Regions from separate parts of the Agromyces silvae genome, predicted to be linked through region 3. Evidence: predicted binding sites of a transcription regulator. Region 3 holds the regulator's gene; each other region holds the start of a gene.
What was found. The regulator HrcA, encoded in region 3, represses chaperone genes, less so after heat shock. The targets are predictions, from matches to a motif close to TTNGCACTCGNNNNNNNCGAGTGCNAA.
Positions count from the first base shown of each region.

Region 1: groES (co-chaperone GroES) is a predicted target of HrcA. The motif match lies at 6,046-6,072, and genes of this name have one in related genera.
Region 2: groL (chaperonin GroEL) is a predicted target of HrcA. The motif match lies at 6,995-7,021, and genes of this name have one in related genera.

Region 1 covers NZ_CP133018.1:3,085,095-3,094,749, forward strand. Annotated here, with positions in the region: gene QU602_RS14075 (branched-chain amino acid ABC transporter permease) at 1-682, shown strand, start outside; gene QU602_RS14080 (ABC transporter ATP-binding protein) at 705-1,691, shown strand; gene QU602_RS14085 (ABC transporter ATP-binding protein) at 1,688-2,425, shown strand; gene QU602_RS14090 (ABC transporter substrate-binding protein) at 3,013-4,299, opposite strand; gene rarD (EamA family transporter RarD) at 4,551-5,510, opposite strand; gene groES (co-chaperone GroES) at 5,655-5,951, opposite strand; gene QU602_RS14105 (class I SAM-dependent methyltransferase) at 6,126-7,313, shown strand; gene QU602_RS14110 (hypothetical protein) at 7,359-7,913, opposite strand; gene QU602_RS14115 (DUF4190 domain-containing protein) at 7,925-8,578, opposite strand; gene QU602_RS14120 (DUF4190 domain-containing protein) at 8,626-9,108, opposite strand; gene tsaD (tRNA (adenosine(37)-N6)-threonylcarbamoyltransferase complex transferase subunit TsaD) at 9,252-9,655, opposite strand, start outside.
Region 2 covers NZ_CP133018.1:1,003,028-1,012,682, forward strand. Annotated here, with positions in the region: gene QU602_RS04710 (serine/threonine-protein kinase) at 1-440, shown strand, start outside; gene QU602_RS04715 (AI-2E family transporter) at 450-1,580, shown strand; tRNA gene QU602_RS04720 (tRNA-Thr) at 1,616-1,688, opposite strand; gene QU602_RS04725 (DMT family transporter) at 1,863-3,035, shown strand; gene QU602_RS04730 (nitroreductase family protein) at 3,042-3,587, opposite strand; gene msrB (peptide-methionine (R)-S-oxide reductase MsrB) at 3,591-4,052, opposite strand; gene QU602_RS04740 (DUF3263 domain-containing protein) at 4,302-4,664, shown strand; gene QU602_RS04745 (LytR C-terminal domain-containing protein) at 4,694-5,239, shown strand; gene QU602_RS04750 (cold-shock protein) at 5,476-5,679, shown strand; gene QU602_RS04755 (DUF3048 domain-containing protein) at 5,836-6,882, shown strand; gene groL (chaperonin GroEL) at 7,063-8,682, shown strand; gene QU602_RS04765 (hypothetical protein) at 8,932-9,655, shown strand, end outside.
Region 3 covers NZ_CP133018.1:2,317,234-2,326,888, forward strand. Annotated here, with positions in the region: gene QU602_RS10705 (HIT domain-containing protein) at 1-288, opposite strand, end outside; gene QU602_RS10710 (16S rRNA (uracil(1498)-N(3))-methyltransferase) at 313-1,047, opposite strand; gene dnaJ (molecular chaperone DnaJ) at 1,100-2,200, opposite strand; gene hrcA (heat-inducible transcriptional repressor HrcA) at 2,254-3,276, opposite strand; gene QU602_RS10725 (DUF4870 domain-containing protein) at 3,447-3,869, shown strand; gene hemW (radical SAM family heme chaperone HemW) at 3,853-5,124, opposite strand; gene QU602_RS10735 (DUF1990 family protein) at 5,126-5,764, opposite strand; gene QU602_RS10740 (HNH endonuclease) at 5,774-7,405, opposite strand; gene QU602_RS10745 (hypothetical protein) at 7,574-8,020, opposite strand; gene lepA (translation elongation factor 4) at 8,071-9,655, opposite strand, start outside.

The sequences.
Region 1 (9,655 bases), 770 kb from region 3:
CGCGGCCGCCGAGGTCGTGAGGCTGCTGTTCCTGACGACGGCCTTCGAAGAGGTCACCGGCTCGGCCGACGGCCTCGCCGGCTACCAGGGCGACTTCCGCAACGCCAACCCGCTCCCCGACGGCTCGTACGGGCTCGGGCCATGGACGTACACCTCCACCGAGTGGTGGGTGCGGATCATGGGTCTCGTGACCCTCGCGATCGCCGTGCTCGTCGTGTGGATGCTCATGCGCAGCCCATGGGGCCGCGTGCTGAAAGGCATCCGCGAAGACGAGGACGCGGTGCGTGCGCTCGGCAAGAACGCCTTCGCCTACAAGATGCAGGCCCTCGTGCTGGGCGGTGTGCTCGCCGCGGCGGGCGGCATCGTCTACGCGCTCGAACGCGCGGCGAGCCCGGGCGTGTACGTCACGTCGCTGACGTTCTTCGTCTGGACGGCCTTGCTGCTCGGCGGTGCCGCGACGGTCTTCGGTCCGTTGCTCGGCTCGCTGATCTTCTGGTTCATCCAGACGTTCCTCAGCAACTTCCTGCCCGCACTCGTGCAGGCAGGGGTGCTGCCCTTCATGACGCAGATCCAAGCGGGAACGCTGCGCTTCATCCTCGTCGGTGTCGCGCTGATGCTGCTCGTCATATTCATGCCACAGGGCATCCTGGGCAATAAGAAGGAGCTGACCTTTGTCAAGTGAGACTCCGGCTCCAGAGGAGCCGATGCACGCGGCGCCGCCCACGGCGCCCACCGCCCGCCCGAAGACCACGGGCCTGCACGTCGGCGAGGCGGCGCCCGGCGTCGCGAAGGTCGATCCGATCATCGTGGCCGACCAGGTCCGCCGCACGTTCGGCGGTCTGACCGCGGTCGACGTCGCGCACCTCGAGATCCCGCGCGGCGCCATCACGGCGCTGATCGGGCCGAACGGTGCGGGCAAGACCACGCTGTTCAACCTGCTCACCGGGTTCGACAAGCCGAACGAGGGCACGTGGACCTTCGACGGCGCGTCGCTCTCGGGCGTGCCCGCGTTCAAGGTCGCCCGCATGGGCCAGGTGCGCACCTTCCAGCTGACCAAGGCGCTCGGCCTGCTCACCGTGCTCGAGAACATGAAGCTCGGTGCGAAGGACCAGCGCGGCGAACGCTTCTGGATGGGCCTCGTCCCGGCGGCCTGGCGGCGACAGGATACCGAGATCGAGGAGCGCGCGATGACGCTCCTCGCGAAGTTCAAGCTCGACACGAAGGCGAACGACTTCGCGGCGAGCCTCTCCGGCGGTCAGCGGAAGCTGCTCGAGATGGCGCGCGCGCTCATGAGCCAGCCCAAACTGGTCATGCTGGACGAGCCGATGGCCGGGGTGAACCCGGCGCTCACCCAGTCGCTGCTCGACCACATCCTCGACCTGAAGGATCTCGGGATGACGGTGCTGTTCGTGGAGCACGACATGCACATGGTCCGGCACATCGCCGACTGGGTCGTGGTCATGGCCGAGGGCCGCGTGGTCGCCGAGGGCGACCCGCACACGGTCATGCGCGACCCCGCCGTCGTCGACGCCTACCTGGGCGCGCACCAGGAGCTCGACCTCGGCGTCGTCACGGGCCGCTACGCGGCCCAGGAGGCCGATCCCACGACGGATGCCTCGGCGTCGACGCAGGCCGATGCGGCCGTGCTGACGGACGAGGCCCGGGCCGAGCTCGAGGAGAAGGACCAGTGACCGCGACCGCCACCGACACCCCCGTCGTCTTCGTCGACGACGTGCACGCGGGGTACCTGCCCGGGGTGAACATCCTGAACGGGTGTTCGCTCGTCGCCCACCAGGGCGAGCTGATCGGCATCATCGGCCCGAACGGCGCCGGCAAGTCCACGCTGCTCAAGGCGATCTTCGGGCAGGTACAGGTCCGCGAGGGCACGATCACGCTCGAGGGCGACGACATCACGGGGCTCAAGGCGAACAAGCTCGTCTCCCGCGGGGTGGGCTTCATCCCGCAGACGAACAACGTGTTCCCGAGCCTCACGATCGAGGAGAACCTGCAGATGGGGCTGTTCCAGAACCCCTCCATCTACAAGGAGCGACTCGAGTTCGTGACGGGCATCTTCGCGGAGCTCGGCTCGCGGCTGAAGCAGCGCGCCGGCTCGCTGTCGGGCGGTGAGCGCCAGATGGTCGCGATGAGCCGTGCGCTCATGATGGACCCGAAGGTGCTGCTCCTCGACGAGCCCTCGGCCGGCCTGTCCCCCGTGCGCCAGGACGAGGCGTTCATCCGGGTCTCGGAGATCAACAAGGCGGGCGTGACCTGCATCATGGTGGAGCAGAACGCGCGCCGCTGCCTGCAGATCTGCGACCGTGGCTACGTGCTCGACCAGGGCCGCGACGCATACACGGGCTCGGGCCGTGACCTGCTGAGCGACCCGAAGGTCACCGAGCTGTACCTCGGCACGCTCGGCACCTGACGCAGAGGCACTGCCGTACCGCTGAAGGGCGGGCCCCGCATCTCGCGGGGCCCGCCCTTCTCGTGTGTCCCCCGAGGCATCCGCTGACCCCGCGTGCGCTCGTTGGCACCAATCCGCGCATCCGCAGCCACGCGCCCGGGTCACGTTCATTCCCTTGCTCAGGAAGAACTCGCCGCGGTGCGGCGCGCCGCGCCGCGACACACCGACGGAACGCGGCGTCTTCCTGAGCAGGGAATCGCGCCAGGCGGCAGGACGGCGTGGGGACGACGTGTGCCGCGACGTCGCCGGTAGGTGGCCGCGACCACGGCACGCGGATGCCTCGGGGCGGCGCCGCCCCGGGGCATCCGCCGGCCGCGCTGCGCCACGTCCGCACCGCGACGCCACGCCCGCACTGCCGCGCCACGCCTGCACCGCTGCGCCACGTCCGCACTGCCGCGCCACTTCTGGTCGCCAGAAGTGGCGCGGGTCTGCAGAAGTGGCGCAGCAGCGCGGAAGGGGGCACAGCGGGCAAGCGGATGCCTCGGGCGGACACATGAAACGGGCCCCGGTCGAACGACCGGGGCCCGCGTCAGGCGGTACGGAGAGGCTCAGCCCTCGTACGCGCTGTAGTTGTTGTCTTCGCCGTACTGGTAGATGCCGATCGACGCCTCGGTCGGGTCGCCGACCTCATCGAAGGTGATCGGACCGGAGATCCCGTCGTAGTCGGCGACGCCGCCATCGAGGATGATCTTGGCGCAGTCCGCGTACGTCTCGCACTTCTCGCCGTCGCCCGAGCCGCCGGAGACCTCGATGAGCTTCTCGGCGATCGCCGCGGAGTCGGTCGAGTTCGCCGCGAGCGCCGCGAGCGCCAGCAGGATCGTCGCGTCGTAGGACTCAGCCGCGTAGCTGTAGTCCTCGAGCGCGGGCGTGCCTTCAGCCTCGAGGAAGGCGTCGAGCTCACCCGTGAAGGCCGAGATCGAGTCGATGGACAGGCCCGGGAGCGTGCCCTTCGCACCGGTCAGCGAGCCGGTCGGGAACGCGTCGGCGAAGTTCTTCAGGTTGCCGTCGACGAAGTACAGCTTGTCGGCGGGGAACTGTCCGAACAGACCCGGCAAAATCGTCGACACCTCATCGAACGTGATCAGCGCGATGGCGTCGGGCGCAGCCGCGAGCACCGCGTTGATCTGTGCGTCGAACGTGGTGTCACCGGTGTTGTACGTCGCCTCGGCGACGACCTCGCCACCGGCCGCCGTGAACGCCTCGGACACGTACTTCGCGAGCCCGGTGCCGTACGAGTCGTTCAGCACGATGATACCGAGCGTCTGGTTGCCGTCTTCGGCGATCAGGTTGCCGAGCACCTCACCCTGGAGCACGTCGGACGGCGCGGTACGGAAGTACAGGCCGTTGTCGTCGTACGTGGTGAACGCGTCGGAGGTGTTCGCCGGCGAGAACTGGATGACACCGGCTCCCGTGACCTGGTCGATGAACTGCAGCGACGTACCCGAGGACGCGGCGCCGATGATCGCCGAGACGCCCTCGCCGAGGAGGCGGGGGATCTCGGTCTCGTACGCCTTGTTGTCGGTGTCGCCCGAGTCGCCGTAGACGACGTCGAGCGTCAGGCCCGTGTCGCCGGTGGCCTCGTTGATCTGCGACGTCGCATAGGCGACACCTGCTTCCTCGGGCGGGCCGAGGAACGCGAGGTTTCCGGTCTGCGGAAGGGCCGTGCCGACGGTCAGCGTGAGGTCTTCACGGGGACCGGACGATTCTTCCTGCCCGGCATCGGGTTCGCCGCTCGCACATGCGGAAAGGAGGAGGGCGCTCGTCGCGGCGACCGCGACACCCGTCCAGACCTTGCCACGCGAACGAGCGGGTCGGGAGGTACCGAAAACGCTCATGTTGCTCCTTGGGACTGAAGGAATTGTTTTCCATTCGGAACGCGCCTCAGGGCACGCCGTCCTGTCACAGTAGTTGCGGCCTCGGCGCGGGACAAGAAGCCGCGATCACAACCCGGTAACACCGGCCAAAGCGTTACATTTCCGTCACATTGGAGACCGTAGGCGCACAAACGAGCAGGCGAACCGACCTCACACGCAAGGAAAGCGCACTCCGGGTGGCCACCCATCGTCAAGGCCCCGAGCGGCTCGACTCAGGTCAGCGGCACGATCTGCCGGCGAGCCGCTCGGGCACCGCGCACGAGGTCGAAGGTCAGCACGACGAGCGCGAGCCAGACGAGTGCGAAGCCGATCCAGCGTTCGAGCGGCATGGGCTCGTGCAGCACGAACACCCCGACGACGAACTGGATGAACGGTGCGAAGTACTGGATGAATCCCATGGTGGTGAGCGGCAGGCGACGCGACGCCGCCGCGAAGAACAGCAGCGGGATCGCGGTGATCGCGCCGGAGAGGAGGAGCAGCACCGTATGCCAGGTGCCGTGCTGGCCGACCGTGAGGCCCGCGGTCGTGCCGACCACGATGAGCTGGATCACCGCGACCGGGGTGAGCCACGCGGTCTCGAGCGTGAGCCCCGCCACGGCGTCGACACGCGGCCCCACCCGCTTCTTGATGAGGCCGTAGAAGCCGAACGAGAATGCGAGCAGGAGGGCGATCCACGGGAATTCGCCGTGCCCGAACGCGAGCACGAACACGGCGACGATGCTGATGCCGACCGCGATCCACTGCGTGAGGTTGAGCCGCTCGCGGAGCACGAGCACGCCGAGGAACACGGTCACGATCGGGTTGATGAAGTAGCCCAGGGCGGCCTCGACCACCTGGCCGGACAGGACGGCGTAGACATACGTCTGCCAGTTGACGTAGATGAGCAGGCCCGCGACGCCCATGGTCAGCAGGACACGGCGATCGAGGGCGAGCGCGACGAACGGCCGCCAGGCGCGCGTGACCGTGATGAGCACCGCGCAGAACACCAGCGAGAGGACGATGCGCCAGCCGACCAGCTCGAACGGGCCCGTCGGTTCGAGCGCGATGAAATAGATCGGCAGGACGCCCCAGAGCCCGTACGCCGCGGCCGCGTAGACGAGCCCAGCGCGGCTCAGGCTGGTCGACGCCGCGGCCGGATCGCCGACGGTCTCGGAAGGGGGCGGTGTGCTCACCGGCTCAGCCTACGCCCGGCCTCGGACACCGCGATGACGGCGCCGGCTGCCGACGCCAACGCTCGCGCATGGCCCCCGCCGGGGAAATGACGAACGGCCCGGGCGCCGTCAGGGCGCCCGGGCCGTTCACCCGGATCGAGTCGCTCAGCGAACGACGACCGCGAGCACGTCGCGGGCGGAGAGCACGAGGAAGTCGTCGCCGCCGAACTTCACCTCGGTGCCGCCGTACTTCGAGTAGATCACCTTGTCGCCGACGGCGACGTCGAGCGGAACACGGTTGCCGTTGTCGTCGATGCGGCCGGGGCCCACGGCCACGACCTCGCCCTCCTGGGGCTTCTCCTTCGCAGTGTCGGGGATCACCAGACCGGAAGCCGTGGTCTGCTCGGCCTCGACCTGCTTGATGACGATGCGATCCTCGAGCGGCTTGATGGAAACCGACACGGTTGACCCCTTTTCTCTTTCGTTCGGTACGGTCTTGACGAAGACTTCGTTAGCAGCCTCTGAGTGAGAGTGCTAACAGGAGTCTAGGGAGAATCTGGCACTCACGCAACGTGAGTGCCAGCCGGTTTCCACACGCACCGGATGCCTCGGAGGACCCGGTGCTAGCGTGGCCGGGTGGATCGCGCCGAGCTCGTCGAACTCCTCTCACCGGAGGGGCTGCGACTCCTCGACGCGGTCCCCGAATGGGACTCCAAGGCCGACGTGGTGCGTACGGTCGCCGACCTCCGCAAGCAGGGGCACTCCGCCACCCTCGTCGCGGCCGTGCTCAGCCAGGCGCGCCTCCGCCAGCGGGCTCGGGCGAAGTTCGGTGAGTTCGCCGACCGCATGCTGTTCACAGAGGCAGGGCTCGAACAGGCGACCCGGCTGAAGGTCGCCGCATTGCACGCCGGGCGGTTCGCCCGGGCCGGCATCGGCCAGGTGGCCGATCTCGGCTGCGGCATCGGCGGCGACGCGCTCGCCGTGGCCGCCGTCGACATCGAGGTCACCGCGGTCGAGGCCGATGAGGTCACCGCGGCGATCGCGGCGTACAACCTCACGCCGTTCCCTCGCGCGCGGGTGCTGCACGCGCGCGCCGAGGAGGTGCCGCTCGGCGGCATCGGCGGCGTATGGCTGGATCCCGCGCGGCGTACGACCGAGGGCGGCCGCACCGTCCGCATCGCTGACGCCTCGGCGTACAGTCCGTCGCTCGACTTCGCCTTCGGCCTCGCCGAACGGCACGCGGTCGGCGTGAAGCTCGGCCCCGGCACCGACCGCGACCTCGTGCCCGCGGGCGCCGAGGCGCAGTGGGTCTCGGTCGACGGCGACCTGGTCGAGCTCGCCGTGTGGTTCGGGCCCCTCGCCCGGCCGGGGGTCGGTCGCGCCGCACTCGTCGTCCGCGGCGACCACGCCGCCGAGCTCACCGCGCCGGCTGACAGCGAGGACGCCGAGACGGGTCCGCTCGGCGACTACCTGTACGAGCCCGACGGCGCGGTGATCCGTGCCCGGCTCATCGGTGACTTCGCGAGGAGCATCGGCGGGTGGATGCTGTCGGAGGGTCTCGCATATGTGACGGCCGACCGTGCAGTCGACAGCCCGTTCGCCCGCGGGTTCCGGGTACTCGAGCGACTGCCGAACGACGAGCGGCACCTGCGCCAGGCCTTGGCCCATCGCCGAATCGGCGCACTCGAGATCAAGAAACGGGGCGTCGACATCGACCCCGCATCGCTCCGCACCCGCCTGAAGCTCCGAGGCGAGGCATCCGCCACGATCGTGATCACGCGCGAGGCGGGCCGCCGCGTGACCCTGCTCGTCGAACGACTCTGACCACCCCTGGACGACGCTGACCCGGAACGCCGGCGACCCGCTCGGCTACGCAGGCAAGGCGCCGTAGACGATCGCGTAGTACCCGAGCCACACCGCGGAGAAGACGAGTCCGGTGATCCCCGTGCCGATGGCGACGAACGCGAGCGTGCGCCCGTGTTCCTCGCGGCGGAGGCCGAGCACGCCGAACACGATGGCGGCGAGCGAGAGCGGCAGCATCCATCCCACGAACAGCGAGGCGAGCGCGCCGATGGAACCGGCGACGGCACCGATCCAGCTGTAGACGCGCCGCTGCACCTCGTCGTCGTCGTCCGCCTCCTCGACCACCGGAGCGAGCACCTGGTCGGGGACGCCCGGTCGGCCGACGAGCAGCAGCTGCCCGGTGGGCAGCTGCTGCAGACGGCCGGTGTCGTAGTGGCCGACGTCGAAGCTCCCGTCGGCATCGCTCGGCTGCAGCGGGCGGCGCGCATCCGCCGGGAGCACAGGACGCGGCGCTCCGCCCGAGCGCGGGACCGCCGCATCGCCCGAGGGCGGCACGGGGCTCCCGCCGTCGGGCGGGACCGGGGCCCCGCCGTTCGGCGGGACCCCCGCGTGATCAGTCACCTCTGATGCTCCTAGTAGGTGTAGTTGTACGTCCCGACCGAGCCGAACAGCACCGCCCAGAACACGATCGACAGCAGGCCGAGGGCCAGGCCGACGAACCCGAGGATGAGTCCGGTCAGCCACATCGCCTTCGCCTGCGGCTCGCGCTTGCGCCCGAGGAACCCGAGCACGACCGCGGCCGCCGGGATGAACAGCTGCAGGATGCCGCCGATGATCGGGATCCAGACGACCGCGAACCCACCGAGCAGGCCGACGATGCCCGCGATGAGCGAGATCAGGCTGAGGACCGGGGTGGGCTTGGCGGGCGCGGAGCCGTAGGCGGGGGCGCCGTACCCGGCTGCACCGTACGCGGGCGGCGGCGTCGCGCCGCCCGAGGCGCCGTACTGCGGCTGCTCGCCGTACTGCGCCGGCTCGCCGTACGCGGGCTGCTCGCTGCCGTAGGCCGGCGGCGGGGGCGGCGTCGCGCCGTAGGCCGGCGGCTCGGGCGCGGCGGGCGGCGCGGGCGCGGCCGGCGGCTGGGGGGCGGCCGGCGGCTGGGGGGCGGCCGGCACGTCGGGCGCGATCGGCTCGGGCGCGGCGGGGATCTGCGGCTCGGGCGCGTCGGGCACGCCGGGCTCGGACGGATTGGGCGCCAGGGGCTCTTCGCCGGGCTTCGGGTCGGTCATGTCGTCTCTCTTCTCACTCGTAGGGTCGGATCGGCGGTCGACGTCGGTCAGTAGTTCGTCACGACGCCGTAGGTGGACATGTACCACGTCGTCCAGGCGACGATCGCGATGACGGCGATGATGCTCAGCGCGATGCCGATGTAGCCGACGATGAGGCCGGCGAGCGCGAGCCCGCGACCTTCCTCGCGGGTGCGCTTGATCTGGTTCAGCGAGATGTGTCCGCAGATGACGCCGACCACGGAGCCGATGAACCAGAAGATGACGAGCCCGGCGATCGACGCGATGAGCGCCACGATGGCGAGGGTGTTGGTCTTGTTCGCCGGCGCCGCGCCGTAGCCCGGCTGCCCGTACCCCGGCTGCCCGTAGCCCGGCTGCCCGTAGCTCGGCTGCCCATACCCGGGCTGGCCATAGCCCGGCTGCCCATACCCGGGCTGGCCGGCCCCGGGCTGCCCGTATCCGGGCTGCCCGGCCCCCGGTGGCGGTGTCGGCACGCCGGCCCCGGGCTGGTCCGGAGCGTTGGGATCGGTCACGTGAATGGTCCCCTCTTGCGTGGGCGAGTCTCACCGCGGCTCGGTTGACGCAGCGGGCGCCCGACGGCGCGCGTCACCCTCATCTCGGGTTCACCATACCGCGACGCGCGGACCCGCCGCGAGGGTTGCGGCCGGTCCGCCGGTCACACTCGGATCTCGGTGACCGGCAGCGTCGAGTCGGCGCCGAACCCCGGCCCCGAGGGCTCGTAGCCCGCCATGATGAGTTGCGCGCCGAGCGCGGCGATCATCGCGCCGTTGTCGGTGCAGAGCGACAGCGGCGGGATGCGCAGGGCGACGCCCGAGGCATCCGCCCGCTCCTCGGCCACCTGCCGCAGCCGCGCGTTCGCCACCACTCCGCCGCCGAGCAGCAGCCTCGGCACGCCGAGGTCGCGGCATGCGGCAAGCGCCTTCGTCACGAGGACGTCGACCACTGCCTCGCGGAAGCTCGCGGCGACGTCGGCGAGCGGCACCGGCTCACCCGACGCCTCGCGGCGCTCGACCCATCGCGCCACGGCGGTCTTCAGTCCGGAGAAGCTGAAGTCGTACC
Region 2 (9,655 bases), 1.3 Mb from region 3:
CCCGGCTCACGGGCGACGGTTCGATCATGGGCACCGCGGCTTACATCGCGCCCGAGCAGGCGCGCGGTGCCGAGGCCGAGCCGGCCAGCGACGTGTACGCGCTCGGCCTGGTCCTGCTCGAGGCGCTGCGCGGGGAGCGCGAGTACACGGGGACGCCCATCGAGGCCGCGCTCGCCAGGCTGCACCGCGCACCGACGATCCCCGATGAGCTGTCCGACGAGTGGCGGGAGCTGCTCGAGGCGATGACCTCGGACGAGCCGTCGGCACGTCCGACGGCGCACGATGTGGCCGCGACGCTGCGCGACCTCATCCGGTCGCGGATCACCGAGGGCCGGGGCAAGCGCTCGCGCGGAGAACGTGCCGCGCGCCGCAGGTCCGCGCGCGAGGCATCCGGCCGTCGCGGCGGGTCGTTCTGGACCTTCCGCGGACGACGGGACTAGCTTCGACCCATGTGGACTCGTGCCAAGCGGCGACGCCGCACTGACTCGCCGGAGCGCGCAGCCGCCGAACTGACCGCCGCCGTCGATGCGCGCGCGCCCGAGGTGAAGATCCGCGCGTTCCGTATCGGCTTCGTGGGCGCGATCGGTGTGCTCTTCGCCCTGCTGCTCGGCGGGATCGTCGGCCAGCTCGGCACCGTGATCCTCTACGTGGCGCTCGCGCTGTTCCTCGCGCTCGGCCTCGACCCGCTGGTCAGCTGGCTGCAGAAGCGCATGCCGCGCTGGCTCGCGATCCTGCTCGTCGTGATCGCGGTCGTCGGCCTCTTCGTGGGCCTGATCGCGACCATCGTGCCGATCGTGATCGAGCAGACGCGGATCATCGTCGAAGACTGGCCGACGATCGTGGACAATGTCGAGCACTCCGACTTCGTGGTCTGGCTCAACGGCATCATCGGTGGCGACGCGATCGCGCAGGGCGTGACCGCGATCGGCGACTGGCTCGGCGACCCGAACAACTTCGGCTCGCTGACCGGCGGCATCCTCGCGGTGGGGGCGGGCATCGCCGGCGGGTTCACGGGCGCCACGATCGTGCTGATCCTCACGCTGTACTTCCTCGCATCGCTGCACTCGATGAAGCGCTACGCGACCCGGTTCGTGCCGCAGAGCTCGCGCGGCAAGTTCAGCGAGGTGTCCGAGGAGATCACGGGCTCGGTCGGGCGGTACGTCATCGGTCAGGGCTCGCTCGGGCTCATCAACGGCGTGCTCAGCTTCATCTACCTGTCGATCATCGGCGCGCCCGCGCCGATCCTGCTCGCCTTCGTCGCGTTCCTCTGCTCGCTCGTGCCGCTCATCGGTACGCTCACGGGCGCGATCATCATCTCGCTCGTCTCGTTCGCGGCGTCGCCCGAGACCGCGCTCGCCGCGGCGATCTACTACCTCATCTACATGCAGATCGAGGCGTACGTGCTGAGCCCGCGCATCATGAACCGCGCCGTCGCGGTGCCCGGCGCGCTCGTGGTCATCGCGGCCGTCGCGGGCGGCACGCTCGGCGGCGTGCTCGGTGCGCTCGTCGCGATCCCGGTCGCCGCGTCGCTGATCACCATCGTCGAGAAGGTCGTGTTCCCGAGGCAGGACTCGATCTAGCGCGGATGGGATCCGGCCAGGACCCGTTCGAAGAGAGCCGGCTGCGGGACTCGAACCCGCAACCACCGCTTTACAAGAGCGGTGCGCTACCAATTGCGCCAAGCCGGCGGAGTGTCGCGACCAGTCTAGCGGCGTCGGTGGCCGGGTGATGGGAGCCGACGGATGGGGCGCTCCGCACGCCGGGCCGACGCGTGCCGCCCGGCCGCACCGACGCGCGTATGCTGTTCGAGGCTCGGCGCGGATCCCGTCTCCCGACGGGCACCGAGTCTCGAACGGGGTGCGATGCGAAAGCCGGAGAGCGCGACGGCGACCGGGGCGGACGCAGCGGCGAACGCGACGTCGGATTCAGCAGCAGACGCAGCGGCGGGCGCGACGTCGGGCGCGACGCCGGGCGCGGGACGCACGGAACATCGCCATGCCGACCGCCTGCACCTGCCCGTGTGGCTCGCCGTCGCGATCGCGGTGCTGTGCGGCGCCGGAACCGCCGTGCAATCGCGCATCAACGGCGAGCTCGCACGCGAGCTCGGAGACCCGTACACGACCGCGGCGATCTCGTTCGGCTCGGGCCTCGTCATCCTGCTCATCACGCTCGCGGTGTGGCGGCCGGGTCGTGTGGGCTTCGGCAAGCTCAGGGTTCAGTTGCGTGAGCGCAGAATTCTGTGGTGGATGCTCTTCGGCGGGCTCGCGGGCGCCTACTTCGTCACGACACAGGGCCTCTCTGCGGGCGTGCTGGGCGTCGCGGTGTTCACGGTCGCGATCGTGGCCGGACAGACGATCGGCGGGCTCGTGTTCGACCTCATCGGGCTCGGCCCCGGCGGCAGACGCCCGGTCACCGCGACCCGCCTCACCGGCGCGCTGCTCGCACTCGCGGCGATCGGGTGGGCGGTGTCGGGCCAGCTCGCGCACGAGGTGCCGCTGCTGCTCATGCTGCTGCCCTTCGCCGCGGGTGTCGGCGCCGCGTGGCAGCAAGCGGTCAACGGCCGGGTGCGCGCCGCCGCCGACAGCGCGCTCACCTCGACCGCGTTGAACTTCATCGTCGGTACGACGGCGCTCGTGATCGTGATGTTCGTGCACGCGGGCATCGAGGGCTTCCCGGCCGAGTTCCCCACCGAGCCCTGGCTCTACCTCGGCGGCCTCATGGGCTGCCTGTTCATCGCCGGTCAGGCGATCGTCGTGCGCATCATCGGTGTCCTGGTGCTCGCGCTCGCGGGCGTCGCCGGTCAGCTCACCGCGGCGCTCGCGCTCGACCTGCTGGCGCCGACGCACGGCCGGGTCGTCGACGCCGCGACCATCGGCGGCACCGCGCTCGCGCTCATCGCGGTCGGCGTCGCGAGCATCTCGCGGCGCAGGCACCGCCACCGCGCAGCTTCGGTCGGGGAAGGTGGATCGCCCGGCGCATCCACGCAGCCCGACGCATCCGCGCAGCTCGAGACGCCGGCGCGTCCCGGCTCCTGACCGCGTTCAGTCGAGCGTGGTGAGACGGTCCGCGACGGCGCGCTCGCGCGGCGGCTTCGCCTCGGGCGGGCGGCCGCCGACGTACAGCCAGCCGAGCAGGCGCTCATTCGGGGCCAGGCCGTGCATGGCGGCGACCGCCGGACGCCTCGTGTGCGGGCCTGTGCGCCACATGACGCCCCACCCCGCGTCGTCCAGGAGCAGACTCAGCAGGTGCGCGACGCCCGCGGCGACCGCCTCCTGCTCCCACTCGGGCACCTTCGGGTGCGGTGCGACCGTCGCGACGATCGCGAGCAGCAGCGGGGCGCGCAGCGGCTTGGCGGCGAGCTTCTCCGCGTGCTCGCCCTCGAGACCGGATGCCTCGGCGAGCGCCCGGCCGAGACGCGCCCGCGCATCGCCGCGCAGCGCGATCACGCGCCACGGCGTGAGCGACGCGTGATCGGCGACGCGGCCGGCGGCGTCGAGCAGCTCGCGCAGTTCGGCGTCGGCCGGCGAGGCATCCGTCACCTTGGGCGATGAGCGCCTCGCGAGCGCCGCCTCGCGGAGCGACGCCACCGATCAGGCCTGCGCGTCGGACGTGGCCGGCTCGGCCGGCGAGTCGTCGGTGGCGGGCGCGCTCTGATCCGCGGCGGCGAAGTTCAGGGCGATGGAGTTCATGCAGTACCGGTCGCCCGTGGGGGTGCCGAAGCCGTCGGGGAAGACATGGCCCAGGTGCGAGCCGCAGCTCGCGCACCGCACCTCGGTGCGGACCATGCCGAGCGACGTGTCCTCGATGAGCTCGACCGCCTCGGGGCGGACCGACTCGTAGAAGCTCGGCCAGCCGCAGCCCGAGTCGAACTTCGTGCCGCTCTTGAACAGCTCGGCGTTGCAGGCCGCGCACGTGTAGATGCCCGCGCGTTCCTCATCGAGGAGCTCGCCGGTCCACGGGCGCTCGGTCGCGGCTTCGCGGAGCACGGAGTACTGTTCGGCGCCGAGCTCGGCACGCCACTGGTCGTCGCTCTTCTGGACGCGGTATTCCATGGTTCTCCTTCCGATCCGACCGGGAGGGCCGGAGCTCGCGGGCGCCGTTCAGCCTAATCCCCGCACGAGGTGCAACGCCGGTGTGTGTCATCCTGTTCCGCGCCCGGCGCGCGCGGATGCGGATGCCGGGTGGAACCGGACGCGGGCACGCGGACGCGGGCACGCCGCGCGGCTCGGCGGGTTCCCAGGCCGGCACTGCCTAGGATGTGGGCAAGCGCGGCACCGGGCCGGGCACGACGGGAGGCGAGTATGACGGGTGCGCCCGCCCCCAGGCGTCCCGGCGTAGCCGGCGTCGACCGCGGTGCCGGCACGGGCGCCGTCCAGGGCGACCCCGGTGACGCAGACGGTGAGGCAGTGCTCGACGACCGGGCCCGTCGGATCCTCGCCTTCGAGACCCGCTCGTTCGGTCACCCCGGTGCGAAGGCCGAGGCCGTCCGTGCCGAGTTCGGACTGTCCGCCGCGCGGTACTACCGGCTGCTCGCCGAGCTCATCGACGCCCCGGCGGCACTGCGATACGACCCCATGCTCGTGAAGCGCCTGCAGCGCATGCGTGACGCGCGCGCCGTCGCCCGAGACCGCCGTACCCTCAGCCTCGGCCGGGCGCTCGACTGAGCTCCGGCCCCGACCCACGACTGGACCCCATGGCGCAGAAGTTCCCCCGCGACCGGTTCGACCGCATTCCCGACGGCATCGAGCGGATCGGCGCGCATCGCGCGCCGCGTCGCCGCGGCCAGGGCTGGATCGCGTTTGCCTGGGCCGCGCTCGCGACCGTCGTGCTGGCGACCGCGGGCATCATCGGGATCATGGTGTTCAACGACCGCCTCAACTTCGGTGACGAGCCGCAGCCGGCGGCGACCGAGGCGCCGGTCGAGACCGCACCGCCGACCGTCGCTCCTGACCTGCCGGTGACCGTGCTCAACGGCACGCAGACGAGCGGGCTCGCGGCGCGTGCCGCCGAAGCGCTCACCGCGGCAGGGGTGCCGGTGGGTACGACCGCGAACGCGAGTGAGAACGACCTCACCGTCACCTACGTCTATTACGCCACGGCCGACCTCGAGGGCGCCGCGCGGGGCGTGGCGCAGGCGCTGCCCGAGGCGGAGGTCCGGCTCGACGCGAAGTTCGGCGAGATCGGCACGCCGTTGGTGGTCGTGCTCGGATCCGACTACGCCGCGGCGACCGGAGGCTGACACCGGCCACGGTCTCGGCCCCCGCGGTTCCGGAAGGCGCTGTCCGAATCGTTGTCATTCTGCGACCTTTCGTAACGAAACGAGTCTTGTGCGCACACATCTCTCCCACCAATGTGGAGATTGGCTGTCCGAACCCGTGTAGTACGCCTCGCATCACCCGGTGCACGTCAGCACGTGGACGGCCCGGTACCTGCCTCGGGCACGTGCTGACGACACACGGCAATTGGGAGCAACGCATGGCGAACGGGACCGTGAAGTGGTTCAACGCTGAAAAGGGATACGGGTTCATCACCGTCGATGACGGCGGCCAGGACGTGTTCGTCCATTACTCCGCCATCGACATGGCGGGCTACAAGGTGCTCGAGGAGGGCCAGCAGGTCGTCTTCGAGGTCGGCACCGGTTCGAAGGGCCCGCAGGCCGAGGCGGTTCGCCCCGCCTGATCCCCGGCTTACGACACGCGCCGCCCGCCTCGACGGGCGGCGCGTTCGTACCCGCGGCGCCGCGGACCGCGTGGAGTCGCCGCGGGTCGCAGCGCCTCGCGACGCGCCGCAGCGCGTCGCCGCGGGCGGCGGCATCACGATCGTTACGATGGCGGAATGTCTGAGGATCCCGCGCGGAGTCGGAGGCCACTCGCACGCGCGGTCGTGAGCGCGGCGCTGCTCCTCGCGCTGGCCGGATGCGCGGCGGGCGAACCCGAGGCGACGGAGCCGCCGGTCATCACCCGCGCCGCTCCCGCGGCCATGGGGGTGGCGTCGTCGATCGTGTTCGCGCCGCTCCGCGGGACCCTCGCGGATGCGGCAGCACTCGCACACCCCGCGCTCGCCGTGAAGGTCGACAACCACGTCGAGGCCAGGCCGCACATCGCGCTCAACCGGGCCGACATCGTCTTCGAGGAGCTCGTCGAGGGCGGCATCACAAGGTATGCGGCCGTCTGGCATTCGGATGTCCCGGACGAGCTCGGCCCGGTTCGGTCCATCCGACCGATGGACCCCGACATCATCGCGCCGTTCGGCGGCCTCGTCGCGTACTCGGGCGGCCAGGAGCAGTTCGTGGCCATGATGCAGGACACGCCCGTCGTGAACCTCGTCTTCGACTACGACGACACCGGCCTGTTCTGGCGCGCCGACGACCGGCCGGGACCGCACGACGTCATCCTCGCCGCCGGAGAGGCGGTGCGCCGCCACGCCGACCTCCCGGCGCCGGCCGTGCAGTTCGCCTACGGCACCCAGGATCCACTCGCCCACGTGCCCGGCGCGACGCCGACGAGCCGGATCGACGCGGTGTTCTCGGATGCCAGATATCCGAGTTGGGAGTGGGACGCGGCGAGCTCGACCTGGCTCCGCTCGCAGGAGGGGGCTCCCGACGTCGAAGCGTCCGGCGACCGGGTGCGCGCCACGAACGTGGTGACCATGCGCGTCGACATCGACTGGAGTCTCGGGGAGGTGCCGCGCACCGTCCTCGTCGGCGAGGGCGAGGTCTGGGTCTCCGCAGCCGGGCGAACCGCGCACGGCCGGTGGGCGAAGCCCGCTCGCGAGTCGCCGATCGCACTCACCGCCGACGATGGCGCGCCGCTCCGGCTCGCGCCGGGAACCACCTGGGTCGAGCTCGTCCCGCTCGACGGATCGGTCACCTTCACCCCCTGAGCGGTACGCCCCCGGCAGGTCCTTCGATCGGTGGCCCGCGCCGACGTCGAGCAGCGTCCCCGCGAGGCGTCCGCTCGCTTGCACTCTCGATTCGAGAGTGCCAGAATCGGTGTTAGCACTCGCACGATTCGAGTGCTAACCACCATTCTTCGGACGTCCGGGAAGGGACGAGAGAAACACATGGCAAAGATCATCGCTTTCGACGAGGAGGCCCGTCGCGGTCTCGAGCGTGGACTCAACACGCTCGCCGACGCGGTCAAGGTGACCCTCGGCCCGCGCGGCCGCAACGTCGTGCTCGAGAAGAAGTGGGGCGCCCCCACCATCACGAACGACGGCGTTTCGATCGCCAAGGAGATCGAGCTCGACGACCCGTACGAGAAGATCGGTGCCGAGCTCGTCAAGGAGGTCGCCAAGAAGACCGACGACGTCGCGGGTGACGGCACCACCACGTCCGTCGTGCTCGCTCAGGCGCTTGTGCGCGAGGGCCTCCGCAACGTCGCCGCCGGCGCCGACCCGATCAGCCTCAAGAAGGGCATCGAGAAGGCCGTCGAGGCCGTCTCGGCGCAGCTGCTCGAGAGCGCCAAGGAGATCGAGACCAAGGCCGAGATCGCGGCCACCGCGTCCATCTCGGCCGCCGACCCGCAGATCGGCGAGATCATCGCCGAGGCGATCGACAAGGTCGGCAAGGAAGGCGTCGTCACGGTCGAGGAGTCGAACACGTTCGGCACCGAGCTCGAGCTGACCGAGGGCATGCGCTTCGACAAGGGCTACCTGTCGGCGTACTTCGTGACCGACCCCGAGCGCCAGGAGGTCGTGTTCGAGGACGCGTACATTCTCATCGCGAACTCGAAGGTCTCGAACATCAAGGACCTGCTCCCCATCGTCGACAAGGTGATCCAGACGGGCAAGCAGCTCGTCATCATCGCCGAAGACGTCGACGGCGAGGCGCTCGCGACCCTGATCGTCAACAAGGTCCGCGGCATCTTCAAGTCGGTGGCCGTCAAGGCCCCGGGCTTCGGCGACCGCCGCAAGGCTCAGCTCCAGGACATCGCGATCCTCACGGGCGGCCAGGTCATTTCGGAAGAGCTCGGCCTCAAGCTCGAGAACGTCACGCTCGACCTGCTCGGCCAGGCACGCAAGGTCGTCATCACCAAGGACGAGACGACCATCGTCGAGGGTGCGGGCGACAGCGAGCAGATCGCCGGCCGTGTCGCGCAGATCCGCCAGGAGATCGAGAACACCGACTCCGACTACGACCGCGAGAAGCTGCAGGAGCGCCTCGCCAAGCTCGCCGGCGGCGTCGCCGTCATCAAGGCGGGTGCGGCCACCGAGGTCGAGCTCAAGGAGCGCAAGCACCGCATCGAAGACGCCGTGCGCAACGCGAAGGCCGCCGTCGAGGAGGGCATCGTCGCCGGTGGTGGCGTCGCCCTCATCCAGGCCGGTGCCGCGGTGCTCGGCTCGCTCGAGCTGAGCGGTGACGAGGCGACCGGTGCGAACATCGTCCGCGTCGCCATCGAGGCCCCGCTCAAGCAGATCGCGCTGAACGCCGGTCTCGAGCCGGGCGTGGTCGCGAACAAGGTGGCCGAGCTGCCCGCGGGTCACGGCCTCAACGCCGCGACCGGCGAGTACGGCGACCTGCTCGCGCAGGGCATCATCGACCCCGCCAAGGTGACGCGTTCGGCGCTGCAGAACGCTGCGTCGATCGCCGGCCTCTTCCTCACGACCGAGGCCGTCGTCGCCGACAAGCCCGAGAAGACCCCGGCTCCGGTCGGCGACCCCACGGGTGGCATGGACTTCTGAGTCCACACGCGTCGCACTGCGCCGCACACGAACACGAACGAAGGGCGTCCCCGCGAGGGGGCGCCCTTCGGCGTGTCGCCGGGCTCCGCAGCGAGCGAGTGGCGTGCTCGGCCACGGGTGCGGCCCGGCGGCGACGCGGCGGTCCGGCGGGCGGCGGTCCGGCGGGCGGCGGTAGATCGCGCGCCCGCGTGATGCGATCGTTGCGAGCCGTGCGTCGGGCTGGCTGCCGGCGGCGCGTATTCTGACCGCATGACGCGCTCACGCCCCCGCGCAACCACCCTCACCGTGAGTGCGATTGCGATTGCGGTCGCGTTCGGCGTCACGCTCACAGGATGCACGCCGACCGATGCGCCTCCCTCGGCCAGCCCGGCGGTGCCGTCGGCGTCGCCCACACCGGAGCCCGTGCTGGATCCGGGCCCGGTGCCCCGCATCGACGCCGACTGTGAACAGCTCGTCGCACTGCCGGCACTCCAGTCCTTCGTCGGCGATGCGGGAGCGCCGCTCGTGATGCTGCATGAGCCGGAACGACTGACGCCGGATGAGGCCGCAGTGCTCCAGCTCGGCGGACTCGTCTGCGACTGGGCCAGTCACACCGACCCGGTCTCGTCCGTGCCATCGGAGGGTGCGCAGCGGGTCCGGCTTCGGGTGATGCCGGAAGGGCTCGAGCACGCCGCGGAGTACGTGGCGACCTATCAGATCGCCGATCCGACGTATGGCGAGCACGTGCAAGGTCCTCGGTGCATCGCGCCGGACGCAGGCCGGTCGAGCGGCTATTGCGAACTGATCGGCGCGATCGGGCCGACCTGGGTGGAGCTGCAGGTCTCTGGTATCGCTGCGGCCTCGGGATCGACTGATGCGTCGCTCCGCGACGCGTTTCGAGCGAGCATCGCGGACCGTCTCGTCGCCGAGTTGCAGGCGATGACGGCCCCACGTCCGCGATGGTCGCCCACCGCGGTCGGCCGGGCGGACTCGT
Region 3 (9,655 bases):
TCCGGCGTTCGCCCCGGTGTTGAAGACGAGCCGGAAGTCGCCGTCGCCGAGTTCGGCGGCCACGCCGCGGGCGACCTCGACGAGTTCGGCGAGCAGTGCGGGGTCGGCGGCCGCGAGCTCGACGACATCGCGGTGCTCAGCCGTCTTCGGGGTCACGACGACGTGCACCGGCGCCTTCGGTGCGATGTCGTGGAATGCGATGACCCGGTCGGTCTCGGTCACGATCCGCGCCGGGATCTCGCGCGCCACGATGCGTTCGAACACGGTCGGTTCGCGGGTCTCGGTCATGGCTCCATCGTAGCGACGGATGCGTCACCACCGCCCGAGTGCGGCGGAGATCACCGCGATCGCCGCGGGCCCGGCGGTCGAGGTGCGCAGCACGGATGCCCCGAGGCGCACCGCCTCGGCGCCGGCGGCGGCCAGCCCGTCGAGCTCGGACGGGGCGATCCCGCCCTCGGGCCCGACGATGAGCGCGAGGTCGCGGCCGTCGAACGAGAGGTCGGTCAGGGCGACCTCGGCGGTCGGCTCGAGCACGAGCAGGCGTGCGCCGTCGAGCCGTCTGGGGAGATGCGCCGTCGCGGTGACCTCGTCGACCTCGGGCAACCAGGCCCTGATCGACTGCTTCGCGGCCTCACGGGCGATCGTCGCCCACCGCAGCCGACCCTTGTCGGCCTTCGGCCCCTCCCAGCGCGACACCGAGCGCGCGGCCGCCCACGGCACGATGCGGTCGACGCCGAGCTCGGTCGCCGCCTGGACGGCGAGCTCGTCACGGTCGCCCTTCGCGAGGGCCTGGACGAGCGCGATCGACGGTGCGGCGCGCTCGGTGAGGAGCACCTCGCCCACCGCCAGGCTGAGGGCTCTCGGCGCGGTGGCGACGACCTCGCCGCGCACGATCGTGCCGCGACCGTCGCCGATGGAGAGCCGCTCACCGACGCGGACCCGCGCCACGGCGACCGCGTGCCTCGCCTCGTCCCCGGCCAGCTCGACCGTGTCGCCGGGCACCAGGGCCCGAAGTTCCAGCGCCTCATCGAGGTACAGGCTGCTCATGGGCTCATGCTCTCACGGTGGGCCAGCCGCCCAGCCCGAGGCATCCGTCGCCTCAGCTCAGGAACCGGTCGCGCAGGCGCGCGAACAGGCCCTGCTGGAAGTGACTGAGCTCGGGGGCCTTCGTCTTGTGCGATGCGGCGAGCTGCTCGACGAGCTTGCGCTCCTTGCCCGAGAGCTTCGTCGGCGTGAGCACCTGCACGCCCACGCGCAGATCACCGCGGCCGCCGCCGCGAAGCCGGCCGATCCCGCGGTCCTTGACCGTGAGCACCTCGCCGGCCTGCGTGCCCGGCTTGATCTCGAGCGAGACATCGCCGTCGAGCGCCGGCAGCGTCGCCGTCGTGCCGAGGATGGCGTCGGTCATGGCGACCTCGAGCGTGCACAGCAGGTCGTCGCCGTTGCGGCTGAAGACGTCGTGGGTCTTGACCTTGATCTCGAGGTAGAGATCGCCATTGGGTCCGCCGGCCGGACCGGCCTCCCCGGAGCCCGGCATCTGGAGCCTGAGCCCGGTGTCAACGCCCGCGGGGATGTCGACGGGCACGGTCCGGCGCGCACGCACCCGGCCCTGGCCCTGGCAGGTCACGCACGGGGTCGCGATCACGGTGCCGTACCCCCGGCAGGTGCCGCACGGGCTCGACGTCATGACGTTGCCGAGCAGCGAGCGCACCGAGCGCTGGATCGAGCCGGTTCCGCCGCAGATGTCGCACGTGACGGGCGAGGTGCCCGGCTGGCAGCACGACCCGTTGCAGGTCTCGCAGAGCACCGCCGTGTCGAGCTCGAGCTCGCGATGCGTGCCGAAGATGACCTCGTCGAGGCCGACCTCGACGCGGATGAGCGCATCCTGACCGCGTTCCCGGCGCGACCGGGGGCCGCGGGTCTGCTGCCCGGCGCCGAAGAACGTCTCGAAGATGTCGCCGAACCCGCCGAACCCCTGCCCGCCGAACGCGCCCTGGCCGCCGCCGTGATCGTACTGTTCGCGCTGGCGCGGGTCGCTGAGGACGTCGTACGCGTGGGTGACCTGTTTGAACCGCTCGGAGGCGTCGGCCCCGGGGTTCACATCCGGGTGCAGCTCACGTGCCAGCCGGCGATACGCCTTCTTGATCTCGTCTGTGGAGGCATCGCGTGCGACGCCGAGCACCTCGTAGTGGTCTGCCACGGCAGGGGTGGTTCCTTTCGATCAGGTCCGGTCGCGGGCTCAGCCGCGCGACGTCAATGCTCGCCGAGCGTGCGCGAGAGATAGCGTGCGACCGCGCGCACCGAGGCCATGCTCGACGAGTAGTCCATGCGCGTCGGGCCGACGACGCCGAGCCGCGACACGTCGCGGCCGGGCACCGAGAAGGCCGTGGAGACGACCGACGTCTCGGCGAGTCCGAAGGGCGCGTTCTCGCGACCGATGCGGACGGCGATGCGGTGCGGGTCGGCGGCCATCTCGCTGAACAGCCGGAGCAGCACGACCTGCTCCTCGATGGCCTCGATCACGCCGAGGATCGATCCCGAGAAGTCCTGCTCGGTACGGACGAGGTTTGCGGCGCCCGCCACGACGAGACGATCGGTGCGCTGCGTCCCGGCCTGCTCGGCGAGCGTCGCCGCGATGGTCGCCAGCACGCCGGCGTGCCGGGGGTCGGCGCCGTCGAGCTCGCCCGAGAGGGCGGTCGCCGCCTCGGCGAGCGGGAGGCCGGCGACCACCTGGTTCAGCCGGCGACGCAGCGACTCCAGCGTCTCGTCGTCGAGGTCTTCGGGCAGTTCGACGAGTCGCTGCTCGACCTGGCCCGAGTCGGAGATCACGATGCAGAGCACGCGCGACGGCGGGAGTTGCACGAGCTCGACGTGCCGCACCCGGGAACTCGTGAACGTCGGCACCTGCACGACGGCGAGCTGATTGGTCAGCTGGGCGACCAGCCGCACGGTGCGCGCGAGCAGCTCATCGAGGTCGTTCGCCTCGCCGAGGAAGGTCTCGATCGCGTGGCGCTGTGCTGGTGTGAGGGGGCGGACGTCGCTCAGTTGATCGACGAAGACCCGGTAGCCCTTGTCGGTGGGGATGCGACCCGACGAGGTGTGCGGTGCGGCGATCAGCTCTTCCTCTTCGAGCAGCGCCATGTCGTTCCGGATGGTCGCCGCCGACACGCCGAACGCGTGGCGCTCGACGATCGTCTTCGACCCGACCGGCTCGCGGGACGCGACGTAGTCCTGCACGATCGCGCGCAGCACCGCCAGTCCGCGTTCCGAGACCATCGACCCCTCGCCTCTCGAGTCCTTAGCACTCATTCCCTACGAGTGCTAATGATACGCGACTTCCCCGTGCGGTGATCCGAACCGGCACGCCGGGTCGACTCTTCCGTGTGACCCGCCCGGTCTGAGAACATGGCGACGACCCGTGTACCGGGCCCGAAGAAGGAGACTCCATGTCCGACCTGCCACCGCCCCCGCCCCCGCCGCCGGGACCCCCGGCTGGTCCCCCGCCTGCGGCACCGCCGCCCGGCGCCTACCAGCCGAGCCCGCAGATGAGCCCCGCCGACGAGAAGCTGTGGGCCACACTGGTCCACATCGGCGGCATCTTCTTCGGGTTCATCCCGTCGCTGATCGGCTACCTCGTGCTGAAGGACCGCGGACCGTTCGTTCGCGCCCACACCGCGACCGCGCTGAACTTCCAGATCACCATGACGATCGCCGCGGTCGTGAGCGCGGTGCTCTGGATCGTGATCATCGGCATCTTCCTCACGATCGCCATCGGCATCGTCGTGATCGTGTTCAGCATCATCGCGGCCGTGAAGGCCAACCAGGGCCAGCCCTACACCTACCCGCTCTCGATCAAGTTCGTGAGCTGAGCGGCTCGGCCGCCACCGGTTCGAGCAGCCGTCGCACGACGGCATCGGCCAGCAGGCGCCCTCGCCGGGTGAGCACCACTCGCCCGGCGAGGGCGCTTCGTGCATCCACGAGCTCGTCGGCGACGAGTTCCGCCACGGCACTGCGCACATCAGCGCGGGCCGCACCCCCGTCGAGCGTGTCGATCGCCAGGCCCTCACGGATCCGCGAGGCGAGGAGCACGTGTTCGGTGCGTCGCGCGTCGGCGTCGAGCGTCTCGCGGCCCGCCGCGGGCGAGACGCCGCGGAGGACGCGCTCGGCGTACGCGGCGGGATGCTTCACGTTCCACCAGCGCACGCCGCCGACGTGGCTGTGCGCGCCCGGCCCGACGCCCCACCAGTCGTCGCCTCGCCAGTATCCGAGGTTGTGCCGTGATCGGCGTGCGTCGCCACGCGCCCAGTTGCTGACCTCGTACCAGGTGTAGCCGGCCGCGGCGAACAGGTCGTCGGCGAGCTCGTACATGTCGGCGGCGAGATCGTCGGAGGGCTCGGCGAGCTCTCCCCGGCGGATGCGGCGGGCGAGTTTCGTGCCGTCCTCGACGATGAGCGCGTAGGCGCTCACATGGTCGGGCGCTTGGGCGAGGACCTCGTCGACGCTCCGGCGCCAGTCGTCGAGCGACTCCCCCGGCGTCGCGTAGATCAGGTCGAGACTGACGTCGAGGCCCGCATCGCGCGCCCAGCGCACGACGAGCGGGATTCGCGCCGGGTCGTGCGTGCGATCGAGCGTGGCAAGCACATGCGGCACGGCCGACTGCATCCCGAAGGACACTCGGGTGAAGCCGGCGTCGGCGAGGCGCTGCAGGTCGCCGGGCCCGACCGAGTCGGGGTTCGCCTCGGTCGTGACCTCGGCGCCACGCTCGAGGCCGAACGCGTCGCGTACCGCGTCGAGCATCGCGATGAGATCCGTCGCCGGCAGCAGGGTCGGTGTGCCGCCGCCGAAGAACACGGTCGCCGCGGCGCGCGACGGCAGGCCGGATGCCTCGAGCGCACCCCGGGCCATCCGGATCTCCGCACTCGCATGGCTCGCGTAGTCCGCGCTGTTCGTGCCGCGGAGTTCCCCGGCGGTGTAGGTGTTGAAGTCGCAGTACCCGCAGCGCACCCGGCAGAACGGCACGTGCAGGTAGACGCCGAAGGCGCGATCGTCGGCACCGTCCAGCACCGAGATCGGGAGGCGGCCGTCGGCGGGTGCCGGGTCGCCGAGCGGAAGCGGGCCGGCCACGTCAGCTCGGGAACGCGGGATGCAGCGCGCGGAGCTGCTGCTTGGTGAGCTCGCGACGACGACGACGCTGCAGGGGCGCAGTGAGGCGGCGCAGGCCGCCGGCGGGTTCGAGGATCGACCGCACGGTGAGCCACACGGAGTCGTCGTCGCGGCGCTCGAGGATGAACGACTCCTCGCCGGCCTCGGGCGCGTCACCGGCCGTGCCGTACGCGAACCCGATGCGATCGGGCTCGTCGATGACGTACACGACCAGCACGGGCACGCTATGCCGCCCGCTGCGGAGCGTGGCCGTCATGCCGGCCGTGATGAACGGCGTTCCGTCGGCCGCGAACCGCTGCTCGGTGCGCTGCGCGGGCTGCGCTTGGAGCGGCGAGCCCTCGGGGTCGAAGGCGAGCCCCGAGTACTGCGCTCCGGTACCGGGCGAGATCTCGGTCACCGTGAAGCCGGACCCCTGCTGCACACCCCACGTCATGAGCTGTTCGGCCGCGCGCTCGAACCGTTCGGCTCCCGAGCCGAGCTTCACGCGGTCCTCGGCGGGCCGGAACCCCTCAGGCGGATACCGAAGGAAGTCGGGGTCGAGTGTCGCGCCGATGGCCCCGTAGGTCACGGACTGATCGGTGAAGGTACTGCGACGAGACATCCGCTCAGTTTACGTCGTGGTCTGCTGCTGGCCCAGTCTGAGGACGCGGGGCGGTCGTGCGTCGCAGCTCGGCGAGGCCGCAGTACCGGTGCGCGCGGGTGCGGGCACGCTTCGAGATCCCGGTGCGCGTCCGGGGGCGGGCGCCGGCGAAGGCGGGCGTTCGCGTTTAGGGCTGAAGCGGGCTTTGCCGCCCAGTCGAGGTGTTTGGTCGGGGTCCAGGTGTGGCGGCGGAATGAACCAGACCTGTCCGCGGCGACCCTTGCCGGTGATGCGGACCTGCCAGCCCTGGTCGTGGATCTGGTGATGGCAGCTCGCGCAGAGCATGACACCGTTGGCCAGGTCGGTCGGGCCGCCTCGGCTCCACCACTCGACGTGGTGCGCTTCGGCGTAGGTGATGTTGGCTCCGCAGGACGCGCAGCCGCCGTCGCGTTCCATCAGCGCCAGTCGCTGGGACCTGCTGAACAGGCGGGTGCCACGCCCCAGGTCGAGCGGGACGCTGTCGCTGCCGAGCACGGCCGGAATGAGTTCCGCGTCGGCGGCGAGCTTTCGGACGGTGCCCGCCGCGACGGGCCGGTCGATGCCGTCGATCTCCGCGACACCCACGCCCTCGCGCAGTGCCTCAAGACTCATTCGCACGACGATCGTGGTCGCCGGGACCGATCCGGGCGCGGCCTGGCAGCCCAGTGCGTGCCGGGCCAGCTCGGCCAGCGCATCAGCCTGCACCTGCGGGATCGATCGTCGATCCTCGATCACCGCACCCACCCCACCCGCATCGGCACCGGCACCAGCGCCTTGGTCGCGGCCGCGGCCGCGGCCGCGACCATCGTCTCCGGCACCGCCGGCGGTGGCCGTGCCACCGGACCCGCGCCGGCGGAGCGCGTCGCTCACGAGTGCATCCAGGGCCGCTTTCACCGGTGCGGCCGTGACCGGGTCGAGCCGGGCGCGCAGGTGGAACACGCCGTCGGCATCTTCGCGGAACGTCAGTGACCGCTCCTCACGCATCCGTTCATCGGACCGAGCCAGTCCCTCGGCATCGAGCGTCGCCTCTGCCTCCTTGACGGCACGCCCCACCAGCGACAGCGGCGCGCCCACCGCGACCCCCACAAGCCGTTGCTCGTATGAACCGATCAGCCCCGCGTCCGCGCGCAGCTCGACGCGGCGCAGCATGCCCGTGATCAGATTCGCCGCCTCGATGCTCAGCGCGCCCGCGTCGAGCCCCGCGCGTACGTACGCGTACTTCGCCGGCGTCGCCTCGCCCGTGAACGACTCGCCTGCCCGGGTCGCTTCACCGACCGCGAGCAACCTGGCCGCCTCACCCTGCCCGCCGCCGGTCGCCGATGCGACCAGACGTGCCGGACTCGAGTGCCCGTACCGCTTCGCCAACCCGTCTGCCCCGAACTCCGGTGCCGAACGCCGCGCGACCTCGGTACCGGCCCGAGCCAGGAACGACTCCACCGCACGTTTGAGGCGCGCCGCACGCTCGACCACCCGCACCAATCCGTCGCCGCTCAATGCCTCGAACGCCCGCTCCCCGACTGCATCGGAATCAGGCGCCGCACCGAGCGCCGGCTGCGCCGCCGTCCACGCGGCGGCGAGCTCACCCACCTCGGCATGCAGCCGGTCGATCGGAGAGGTCGTCATGCGAAGCAGTCTGCACCCACCCACTGACATCCGGTGAACGGGAAAATACGACTTGATCGGGACAATTCTTTCTTGGATGGCACGCTCTCTGCGGAGGAGCCGTCTTCTCCGAGGCGTCATGCCGTGTCAACGCCCGATGCCCGGCGAATCGGGTCGGGCCAAACCGGCTCATGCAGACAAGCGCGCCTGAATCTTCGACAACAGTTCCTCCGGGAATGGCGCTTCGACCCAACGGCGGCGATACTCTTCGGCACCGTGTTCGGCCAGCACCTTCGCAGAACCCACCGCAATGGCCGTCGCGAGATCCGCGAGCGGGAGCGCCTCCGCGAACTTCAGCACGCCAGATCCGTCGGGTTCGCGCACCCAATCGTCGAACCACAGAATGCTGAGGTTGACGCCTTCTCCCGAGCGTTCGAGGAGCCACCAATACTGGCCGGGCTCTTCCCACCACACGCAGCGCGATGAACCAGCTCCGGCGAGAAGGTCGTCGACAGCTTGCAGCAGGTCTCCGAGCGCATCTTGGATGTATGAGGCCGAGAGCGGAAGGGTCGCATCCTCATGGCGAACAGATGCCTTGGCCCAACCCGTGCCGGTGAGCCAGTATTCGAACTCCACCGGCTCATCCTAAGGAACACTGTCGGCGTGACCCTCGCAGCTCACGGTTGCTACTTCTTCGCGTCCTTCTTGACCTCGGTCTCGCCGCTCAAGGCGGCGATGAAGGCCTCCTGGGGCACCTCGACGCGGCCGACCATCTTCATGCGCTTCTTGCCCTCCTTCTGCTTCTCGAGGAGCTTGCGCTTGCGTGAGATGTCGCCGCCGTAGCACTTCGCGAGCACGTCCTTGCGCATCGCGCGGATCGACTCCCGGGCGATGATGCGGGCACCGATGGCGGCCTGGATCGGCACCTCGAACTGCTGCCGCGGGATGAGCTCGCGGAGGCGGCCGGTCATGAGCACACCGTACGCATACGCCTTGTCGCGGTGCACGATGGCGCTGAACGCGTCGACCTGTTCGCCCTGCAGCAGGATGTCGACCTTCACGAGGTCGGCAGCCTGGTCGCCGACCGGCTCGTAGTCGAGCGACGCGTAGCCGGCCGTCTTCGACTTCAGCTGGTCGAAGAAGTCGAACACGATCTCCCCGAGCGGGATGGTGTAGCGGATCTCGACCCGGTCCTCACCGAGGTAGTCCATGCCCATGAGGCTGCCCCGGCGCGACTGGCAGAGCTCCATGATGGTGCCCACGTAGTCCTTCGGCGCGAGGATCGCGGCCTTCACCATCGGCTCGCGAACCTCGGCGATCTTCGCGCCGGTCGGGAACTCGCTCGGGTTCGTGACCGTGACCGTCTTCTTGTCCTCGGTCGTCACCTCATAGACCACCGAAGGCGCGGTCGCGATGATGTCGAGCCCGAACTCGCGGCGCAGCCGCTCGGTCACGATCTCGAGATGCAGCAGCCCGAGGAATCCGGCGCGGAAGCCGAAGCCGAGCGCGACCGACGTCTCGGGCTCGTAGATGAGCGCCGCGTCGGAGAGCTTGAGCTTGTCGAGCGCCTCGCGCAGGATCGGATAGTCGCTGCCGTCGATCGGGTAGAGGCCCGAGTACACCATCGGCAGCGGCTCGGTGTACCCCGCGAGCGGCTCGGTCGCGGACTTCAGCGCCGTCGTCACCGTGTCGCCGACCTTCGACTGGCGCACGTCTTTCACGCCCGTGATGAGGTACCCGACCTCGCCGACGCCGAGGCCCTTCGTGGGCGTCGGCTCGGGCGCGCTCACGCCGATCTCGAGGATCTCGTGGGTCGCCCTCGTCGACATCATCTGAATCCGCTCGCGCGGGTTCAGGTGGCCGTCGACCATCCGGACGTAGGTGACCACGCCCCGGTAGCTGTCGTAGACGGAGTCGAAGATCATCGCCCGCGCCGGAGCATCCGCATCGCCGACCGGGGCCGGGATGCGCTCGACCACGCGATCCAGCAGCTCCTCGACGCCGAGGCCCGTCTTGCCCGACACCTTGAGCACGTCGTCTGGCGAGCCGCCGATGAGATCGGCGAGCTCCTTCGCGTACTTGTCGGGGTCCGCGGCCGGCAGATCGATCTTGTTCAGGACCGGAATGATCTCGAGGTCGTTCTCGAGCGCGAGATAGAGGTTCGCGAGCGTCTGCGCCTCGATGCCCTGCGCGGCGTCGACCAGCAGGATCGCGCCCTCGCAGGCCGCGAGCGAACGCGAGACCTCGTAGCTGAAGTCCACGTGGCCCGGT